DNA from 3 places in the Bradyrhizobium genomosp. III genome. Region 3 is predicted to be linked to each of the others. Evidence: predicted binding sites of a transcription regulator. Region 3 holds the regulator's gene; each other region holds the start of a gene.
What was found. The regulator LexA, encoded in region 3, represses DNA repair genes until DNA is damaged. The targets are predictions, from matches to a motif close to TGTTCNNNNTGTGTTCNG.

Region 1: a site for LexA is predicted at 1,821-1,838, ahead of IC66_RS0122615 (single-stranded DNA-binding protein). Genes of this name have one in related genera too.
Region 2: a site for LexA is predicted at 1,009-1,026, ahead of recA (recombinase RecA). Genes of this name have one in related genera too.

Annotation. Positions count from the first base shown of each region.
Region 1 covers NZ_AJQF01000263.1:13,353-16,611, reverse strand. Annotated here, with positions in the region: gene IC66_RS0122625 (outer membrane protein) at 1-560, opposite strand, end outside; gene IC66_RS0122620 (outer membrane protein) at 796-1,545, opposite strand; gene IC66_RS0122615 (single-stranded DNA-binding protein) at 1,994-2,491, shown strand; gene gyrA (DNA gyrase subunit A) at 2,849-3,259, shown strand, end outside.
Region 2 covers NZ_AJQF01000165.1:8,404-11,662, reverse strand. Annotated here, with positions in the region: gene IC66_RS47695 (hypothetical protein) at 296-463, opposite strand; gene IC66_RS0114305 (hypothetical protein) at 619-819, opposite strand; gene recA (recombinase RecA) at 1,119-2,207, shown strand; gene IC66_RS0114295 (hypothetical protein) at 2,312-3,259, shown strand, end outside.
Region 3 covers NZ_AJQF01000336.1:31,678-34,936, forward strand. Annotated here, with positions in the region: gene IC66_RS47195 (hypothetical protein) at 1-259, opposite strand, end outside; gene lexA (transcriptional repressor LexA) at 822-1,523, opposite strand; gene IC66_RS0127165 (molybdopterin molybdotransferase MoeA) at 1,700-2,911, opposite strand; gene IC66_RS0127175 (hypothetical protein) at 3,135-3,259, opposite strand, start outside.

The sequences.
Region 1 (3,259 bases), on a different contig from region 3:
CCACCGAGGCTGCGATAGAGGTACTCGCCCTTGACCGACCACTGCGGAGCGAAGAACGCCTCGACGCCGGCGCCGACGGTCCAGCCCGAGTGGAACTTGCTGTCGGAGACAGTCACGCCGAGCGCGCTGACGCTGACCTTGTTGTCGATCCAGGCGTAACCACCGGTGCCGTAGAACAGCACGTTGTTGACGGCCCAGCCGATGCGGCCGCGGACGGTGCCGAGCGCGTCGGTCTTGGACGACACGGTGAGGCCGAGAGCGGTCGCCGAGGCGCTGACGTCAGCCCAGGAGCCATCGGCCTCGATGCCGAACACGACGTTGCCGGTCTGCCAGTTGTAGCCGGCGGTGCCACCGACGAAGCCACCCTTCATCTTCGGGTCGCCGGAAGCGCTTTCCCAGGCGCCGCCACCGACGATACCGAGGTAGAAGCCGGTCCAGTTGTAGACGGCCGCCGCCGGAGCGATCGGAGCCTTGGTGTAGGGGCGGGCTGCGAGGTCGGCCGCCGAGGCGGGCGCAGCGAGAGCGAACAAACAGGCCGAAGCCAACAAAACCTTCTTCATTTTCAACTAATCCCAGTCCCAGTTTCTGTTGTTGCCTTCCTGACCGGAAGGGCAGCGGACTCAACGGCCCAACTGACGCCGTGCTTACACCACCAAAGCCGCAAGTTGTGTCTCCGAAAAGCCACAGCGGTCGAAAAGGTGATGGTTACTGACTTATTGCCTCCCGTTCATGTCGCGCCAAACGAAAAAGGCCGGCGCGAGGCCGGCCTTAGACGTCAATGATATCAGATGGATATCAGTAGCGCGCGGCGACCGGCGCACCCCAGTTGAAGTGATAGTTCACACCTGCCTTGACCGTGTGAACGGTATCGGTCCACTCGGAGCGGTTGGTCACGACGGGGCTGTACTGAATCGTGCTCTTGCCGAAATCGATGTAGTTGTATTCGACCTTGGCCGACCAGTTCGGAGCGAACATGTATTCCGCGCCGGCGCCGACGGTCCAACCCCAGCGGGTGTTGTTCTGGATAAAGACGTTTCCGGGGATGCCATCGTAGCGATGCTGAATGTCGCCGACCGCAGCGCCGCCGCTGACGAACAAGAGAGCGGGGCCGGTCGAGTAGCCGAGACGGCCCTTGATGTCGCCGAAGCCGCGGATTCTCGTGAAATAGGTGTCGCCGAGGCCGGCATTGATCTCGGCCGAACGACCGTTGATGTCAGCCCAGTGATAGTCGCCCTCGATGCCGAACACCCAGTTGGCAGCCTGCCAGTTGTAGCCGACTACGCCACCGACAAAGCCGCCGGTGGTGTCGTAGTTCTGACTTCCAGCAAAGATCGCCGTATTCGGACCGCCAAAGAAGGTTTCGTCGCTGCGGCCCCAGGCACCACCGCCCTGCACACCAATGTAGAAACCGGTCCAGGTATAGATCGGAGCGGGGGGCGCGATCGGCGCCTTTGTATAGGGACGGGCTGCAAGGTCGGCAGCACCGGCCGGAGCCGAGAGGGTCAGCGCAACCGCGCCGGCAAAGCCAATCAAAATCTTCTTCACTGTAATCTCCCCAGTCGTGTCCGCCTCTCTGAGTTCCCCAAGGCGGACTATCAGGCGCGAGGCCCATTGCATCAATTCCAAGCACGACGATAGCTCGATTCCGCGGCAGAGTCCGTGCCCGGAGTGCAACAGTTGGGTGTAATCGACCTACTTCTAACTTAATGAATGTTAAGTGATTTTGCCGTTCACGGGAACCCCGATTTGGTTCCATCCCAATTGCCATCACAGCGCCATTTAGACGCCATCCAGTCTCCACATTTGGCGGCGATTTCTGCAGGAACAAATCTGGAACAGACCGCCGGTCGGTGCTATATGTGGGGATAACCTTGGGGGTGACGGGCTGAGCAGCCCCTGCAAGCGTATAGGGTCGCCCTAACAGGGCGCAGAGGAACGCGGGCAGTGCGCTCGGCCTTAGGAAATTCAGTGGCATTCGGAGTGGAGAGCGGCGATGGCGGGAAGCGTCAACAAGGTCATTCTGGTTGGAAATCTCGGCAAGGATCCTGAAATCCGCCGCACCCAGGACGGGCGGCCGATCGCGAATCTGAGCATCGCGACCTCCGAGACCTGGCGCGACAAGAACAGCGGCGAGCGCAAGGAAAAGACCGAGTGGCATCGGGTCGTGATTTTCAATGAAGGGCTCTGCAAGGTCGCCGAGCAGTACCTGAAGAAGGGCGCGAAGGTTTACATCGAGGGCGCGCTGCAGACCCGCAAATGGACCGACCAGAGCGGCGTCGAGAAATACTCGACGGAGGTCGTGCTCCAGGGCTTCAACTCGACGCTCACGATGCTCGACGGCCGTGGCGGCGGCGGCGGAGGCGGCAGCTTCGGCGACGAGCCGGGCGGCGATTTCGGCTCCTCCGGACCCGTCAGCAGCGCACCGCGCCGTCCCGTGGCCGCCGGCGGCGGTGGCCGCAACAGCGACATGGACGACGACATCCCGTTCTGAGCAGGGACCGGACGATGAGGGGGCGCAGGCCGGCTGAGCGGCGCCTTCCCATTTCGTGTCAGCAAACCTTACTAATCGGCAGAAAGGGCTCGGGATTTCCGGGCCCGCTTCATGTTTGGGTTGAACTCGGATTGCGCCAGCGCAATCGCGTCGACGGCGCGCGCCGGCCGCGCGATTGACGAGGTCCCGGAGGTGATTTCGGAAGGCCTGTTCCGGGTCTCTCCGAGACGCTCTCCGTAAGGCCGTAAGTTGTTGGAAAAATAAGCGGAAAAAGCGCTTCCCTGAAGCCTGCGAGGGTGGTTATCAGGGTCTCGATGCGCTATATGATTCCCAGCTAAAACCTCACCGGATTTCCCCTTGGCTGACGACGACGACAAGCCCGGCGACCAGCCGGCGCAACCCTCGGATATTCGCCCCGTCTCCATCTTCGAGGAGATGAAGAAGTCCTATCTCGACTACGCCATGAGCGTGATCGTGGCGCGGGCGCTGCCTGATGCCCGGGACGGTCTGAAGCCGGTGCACCGCCGCATCCTGTTCTCGATGAACGAGCAGGGGCACACGCCCGACAAGAAGTACGTCAAATCCGCCCGCGTGGTCGGTGACGTCATCGGTAAGTATCACCCGCACGGCGACCAGTCGATCTACGACGCCATGGTCCGCATGGCGCAGGACTTCTCGATGCGGGTGCCGCTGATCGACGGCCAGGGCAATTTCGGCTCGGTCGACGGCGATCCCCCGGCTGCCTATCGTTACACCGAAGCGCGCCTG
Region 2 (3,259 bases), on a different contig from region 3:
ATCGGCCTCGTGCTGCTGGCGCTGCTTTAAGGACAGGCACGCGAGCGGCAGCCTTTCCCTGGATGAACGGGGTACAGGGCATGCCGCAAAATTGGAAAACAACCCCATGCACAGTAGGCTGCATGGAAGTTCCGTTGTGCTTTCAATGGCTTAAACTTGGTGTTTGGATGCCGTCAACGCGCTTGCGGTGATAGGGCGACCGCCTCCCGCCGCCACCTCCTGCAAGGTCATCAAAAGGGCCGCCGCCAGCCGTATCGCCGGCGCTCTTGTCAGCTTCGGAAGCCCCCGGTTGGGTCTAGTGGATCTTGATTTCATTCAGGGGAAGGTGGAGCTCGGCGGCGCGCTCTTGGCGGTCCTTCTTGCGGAATTCGTTTTCCTGGCGCTCGAACTTCATCAGCTCCTCATGCGCCGCCTCCAGCAGGGGATTGCGCCTGATCGTATCGCGGTTCGTGGTGTCCGTCATGACTGAGGTCCCCAGAGTTGCGGTCCCATCCTGGAGAAGGCCCGAGACCGCGAAAAGGTTCGGTGCCGCAGGATTGCGGAATTCTGACGGCGGCCGGCGGCTGCGTCTTTGATGAGCGTCAGCTTCGGCCGGGGAATGACGTTGCGACAGCCCTGCTATTTCGGCGGTTGCAGCCCGGGGGATATGACCCAGTCGTGCAGATGATTGGCGACATCGGCCTGGCGGGCCTTCTTGAGCAGGGCGTCCCGCTCGGGCCCGGGCGGAAGCCTGGCGGCCTCTTCCTGGACCTGCTTCACCCATGCGGAGAGCCGGTCTTGAAGGGTCAACTGCTGCTTGAAACGTCGCCGCTTGAGCATGGCGCGCTCCTTTTCATGCGATGAAGGCGGGAGCGCAATCGGCGTTCTCGTCACCGATAGTGGCCACGGTTGGGGCGGTGATGGCCCATTGAGGACCATTAACGGGAGCCGCGTCTGTCCAGTTGTGTGCACAACGCGAATGGGGAGGGGGACGTGGCGATGCTCACGGACAAAGCCTCAAATCCGCAAAAGAACATATTGCGAACCTAGAACAAATAGGGTACGTTGCTTTTATCGACGAGCCGCCTCGCCAATCGTTTGTCCCTCACGCGAATCCTCGCCATAAGGAGCACGACCCAATGTCCGCCACTGCCCTGCGTATCGTCGAAGGATCTTCCATGGACAAGAGTAAAGCTCTGGCCGCCGCGCTCTCTCAGATCGAGCGCCAGTTCGGCAAGGGCTCGGTGATGAAGCTCGGCAAGAACGACCGGTCCATGGACATCGAGGCGGTGTCGTCAGGCTCGCTCGGGCTCGATATCGCGCTCGGCATCGGCGGCCTGCCGAAGGGGCGCATCGTCGAGATCTACGGGCCGGAATCCTCAGGAAAAACCACGCTGGCGCTGCATACGGTGGCCGAAGCGCAGAAGAAGGGCGGCATCTGCGCCTTCATCGACGCCGAGCACGCGCTCGACCCGGTCTATGCGAGGAAGCTGGGCGTCAACATCGACGAGCTCCTGATCTCGCAGCCCGACACCGGTGAGCAGGCGCTGGAGATCTGCGACACGCTGGTGCGGTCGGGTGCGGTGGACGTGCTGGTGATCGATTCGGTCGCGGCGCTGGTGCCGAAGGCCGAGCTCGAGGGCGAGATGGGCGATGCGCTGCCGGGTCTGCAGGCCCGCCTGATGAGCCAGGCGCTGCGCAAGCTGACGGCCTCCATCAACAAGTCCAACACCATGGTGATCTTCATCAACCAGATCCGCATGAAGATCGGTGTGATGTACGGCTCGCCGGAAACCACCACCGGCGGCAACGCGCTGAAGTTCTATGCCTCGGTCCGCCTCGACATCCGCCGCATCGGCGCGATCAAGGAGCGCGACGAAGTTGTCGGCAACACCACGCGCGTCAAGGTCGTCAAGAACAAGCTGGCGCCGCCCTTCAAGCAGGTCGAGTTCGACATCATGTACGGCGAGGGCGTCTCCAAGATGGGGGAGATCCTCGATCTCGGCGTCAAGGCCGGCATCGTCGAGAAGTCAGGCGCCTGGTTCTCCTATGACAGCCAGCGTCTCGGCCAGGGCCGCGAGAACTCGAAAGCGTTCCTGAAGGCCAACCCCGACATCACCGCCAAGATCGAGACCTCGATCCGCCAGAACTCCGGCCTGATCGCCGAGCAAATTCTCGCCGGCACGCCGGAGCGCGACGCCGACGGCGAGGAGCCGGCGGACGAGTAAGACCTAACGCGAAAGTTTTTCGCGAGGAGCGGGCGCTGAAGACGTTGAGTTGCCGACGTCGTCAGTGCCCGTTTCGTTTTGCGTAAGGGTGAGGTGCGCCGACGATGAAGCGTGTGATCCTGACCAGTTCGGCGGGCGTCGGTCTTGCCCTCGCCGATCGCGCCGACATGGTCATCCCGTTCATCTATCGCTTCGTTTCGGGGCCACTTCCGACGGCTGACCACCTCATCCGCTATCTCGGCTGGCGGGAGTCCAGGACGTGGGTCGACCAAATGCACTGGTCGGATTGCGTCCCCGTGCGTCAGTCGCCCCTCATCAGGCGCCAGGATCGAGCCGGTGCCCTGCTCTGGGTCTGCAAGAATTACGGGGTCGATCTCATTGAACTGTGGTTCGACCCCGAACCCAACAGTCAATTGCAGCTGATCTGGATCCTCAATTACCTGCGTTTCGAGCCGTCACTTACTGAGAGTCTGAGACTACGACTCGTCGATTTCGATCTGCGCGGAGCAGATCCCTCAGAGCTTCGCCATCGTGACGTGAAGCAGTTCGATATCGCGGAAAGCGATCTTGAAAGCGCGACCCTCGCGTGGGAGGCCTATCGCGCGCCGACGCCCGAGCTCTGCGTTGGGCTGCTCGATAGGCCGCTCGGCAAGCTGTCTTTCCTGAAACCGGCCATGGAAGACCTGCTCTCAGAACTGCCGTCGCCGGGGCGACCGAGACGCGGCTTCTCGAACTCATGGCAAGCGGACGCAGTCGCACCGATGAGCTGTTTCGGTCAGGCACCTCTGAGGCTCGTGTGTTCGATCCGTGGGAGTTGGGCGCGCTGCTCGAAGGGCTCGCATTCGGCCCTGCGCCAGCGGTTGCGGGTCTGGACGGCAAGCTGGCGACACTCGATCCGGACAACGCGCGGTCGCAACGCCGCCTTTCGCCGGAGCCGGCTGTCGCTGACGGAGTTTGGCAAAGCGGTTCTGGATGGTTGGGAGGATTTTCGCCGTCACAATCCGATTCGGCGCTGGTGGGGCGGTGCGTTGCTGACCAATGAGCAGCTCTGG
Region 3 (3,259 bases):
GGCGATCGGGAATGTGCGGATCGATCTTGCCGAACTTGCCGACGCGGGAGTTGACGGTGCGCGTCCAGATCCAGCGGTTGTCGTAACGGACGTTATCGGCGAAGGCGAGCTCCGTTCCCGGCAGCAGGCAGACCGCGACGGAGAGATCGGCTTCGGAGGCGAAGCCGCGCGTCGAGGTGCCGCGGAATGTTGTCGTGACGATCGTCTCGCCGACTTCTGCGGGGCGCGTCGCGACGGCATGCAGGCTGTAGTCACACATCGGGTGCTCCTCTATGCAGAGATAGCGACCCGCACCCCTTTTGGAGGCGCAGGCCCCTACCAGAGTGGAAGCACGTGACGGTCTGCTTGGTTGTAGGCAAATCTGCGGCTGGGATCCGCGAGCCCCGATCACATTATCTTTTCCATCTTTTCCGAATTCGATAGGAACAAAGTCGGCTTCCGTGCATTTGGCAGGCGCGCGTCAACGACCGGCGAAACCAGCCAGCCCGAGTATCGTCAGCTCGGCTGCGTGCGCGCTGCATTGCGGTCGTTGCGGATTTTCTGGATCACGGCCGTGTCCTAGCCGACATGATGATGCGACCAGCGTTGCTGCGGCTGCGCTCAAACGATCCGGCGCATTTGGGCTGTCCCCCTCGAACTCGAAAGGCCGCGAAGCGATGTTGCTTCCCGCGGCCTGCCGAGGATGTCGCGAAAAGGGGGAGGGGCCGGACAATCTGTGCAGAACCAGAAAGACTATCCAGCCGGAGCGGACCATCATCCGCTCCAATCTCTGATCGGCGATGCCGACCGAAGGCGCGCGCGAGGCGCTGAAGACTCCGGTATCAGTACTTGCGGTAAAGCCCGATCAGCTTGCCCTGAATCTTCACGCGGTTCGGCGGCAGGATGCGCACCTCGTAAGCGGCATTGGCGGGCTCCAGCGCGATCGAGGCGCCGCGGCGGCGGAAGCGCTTGAGCGTGGCTTCCTCGTCGTCGATCAGCGCCACCACGATGTCGCCGGTATCGGCGCTCTCGTTGCGCTGGATCAGCGCCATGTCGCCGTCGAGGATGCCGGCCTCGACCATGGAATCGCCGCGCACTTCGAGCGCGTAATGCTCGCCGGAGCCGAGCATGTCCGGCGGCACGCTGATGGTGTGGCTGCGGGTCTGCAACGCCTCGATGGGGGTGCCGGCCGCGATGCGGCCCATCACGGGCACCGCAACGGGCCGCTCGCCCTCGTCCGCGGACGGGCTGGAGCTCGCGCGTAGCTTGCCGAGATTGCCCTCGATGACGCTTGGCGTGAAGCCGCGTCGGTTGCCGGCGGCAGCTTGGAGCTCCGGCAGCTTGATCACTTCGATGGCCCGGGCGCGGTTGGGCAGCCGGCGGATGAAGCCGCGCTCCTCGAGTGCGGTGATCAGGCGGTGGATGCCTGACTTCGAGCGCAGGTCGAGCGCATCCTTCATCTCGTCGAAGGACGGCGGCACGCCGCTTTCCTTCAAGCGTTCGCTGATGAACCGCAGAAGCTCGTATTGTTTGCGCGTTAACATCTCGACCAAAGTCCCCCGGTTGATGTCGTTCGATTCCGAGACGATGAGTTCAGCGATAAGCCGCTACATCCTCGAAACAAATCATGAACGGACACTATATGTTCGATACATGTTCCGCAACTGCTTAATTTACCGTGAACAGAGCGAAACTCGCGGAATGCGTGTGGCCGCGCAGTTCAGACGGGGAGCCGCAGCACTTCGCAGGGGCTGCCGGCCTCGGCCTTTGGCGCAAACGGTGCGCGCACGAGAAGTACCTGTGCTGCAGCAAGATTCGCAAGCAGAGAGGAGTCTTGATGGCTGACGGGAAGGGCGACGAGCGTGCCGTCGTCGCGCGGCTCCAGGCGCGCGCGCAGATAATCCTCGCGCTGGTCATTGGCGCCGAGATCGCGGCCCAGCACGGCGCGCTCGCGATGGTGATGAATCACCGAACGGCCCGACAGCGCGCGAATCAACGGCACCATGAACAGGAAGGCGCACACGTAGGACGACACGGGATTGCCGGGCAGGCCAATGACGCCCATCGTCCCTAAGCGTCCGTGCATCATCGGCTTGCCGGGCCGCATCGCGATCTTCCAGAACGCCAACGCGATGCCTTCGTCCTTCAGCGCCTGCTGGACCAGATCGTGGTCGCCGACCGATGCGCCCCCGGTCGTGACCAGGACGTCGGCGCCGCTTTCGCGCGCGCGGCGGATGCCGGCGGTGGTGGCCTCCAGCGTATCGGCGGCAACACCGAGGTCGATGGTCTCGGCGCCCTCGCTGCGGGCGAGCGCGTGCAGGGCATAGCCGTTGGAATAGACGATCTGGCCGTGCCCGGGCGTCGAGCCCGGCATCACCAGTTCATCGCCGGTGGCGAGGATCGCGACCTTCGGACGACGGCAGACGGCGAGTTGCGGGTGATTCATTCCAGCGGCGAGGGCGAGATCGCGCTCTGTCAGACGGGTTCCCTTGCGCAGGAGGACGTCACCCTCGCGGAAATCAACGCCGGCGGGGCGGATGTGCCGACCCACGATCGCGGCTTCCTTGATCGTTATGTGCTTGCCCTCGGCGATCGTGTCCTCCTGGATCACGACTGCGTCGGCGCCGTCGGGAACGACGCCGCCGGTGAAGATCCGCACGGCTTCGCCGGCGCCGACCCTTTCCGTGAACGGACGGCCCGCTGCGACCTCACCGATCATCGTCAGCCTGGAATCGATCGTTGCCGCATCGGCCGCGCGCACGGCGTAGCCGTCCATCGCCGACATCGCCTGGGGCGGTTGGGTGCGCCGCGCAGCGACGTCCTGCGCGAGCACGCGATGGTAGGCTTCGTCGAGTGAAACCATCTCTGCAGGCAGCGGCTCTGCACCCGCCAGCACCGCAGCAAGGGCGTCGGAAACCGGCATCAAGGCCACGGCGAAACTCCTGCTCGGCACGTTCGGACGAAATGTTCCGACAGTCTTCTAGCCGAGCGCGGGAGCAGAGGCAAAAATGCGGGCACAATTTATCTTGCCGCTTTCCGGCCCTGGATCGAAGGCAGGCTCAGGCCTGGCGTGGCATGATCCAGAGAACGAGGCCGATCGGCAGGAGGGTGGCGATGGCGAGGACGAGAATGACGAGTGCCACGGCCGGCATCGCTCAACTCCCGCTCGGCCGGTCCGGCCCGTCGTCCATCGCGACGTCGGGAGCCTTCGGCCCTTGATCCTTGTCGGGCAGCGGATCGGCCTGGGATTTCAGGTCGGCGGCCTTGCTGATCAGCTTGG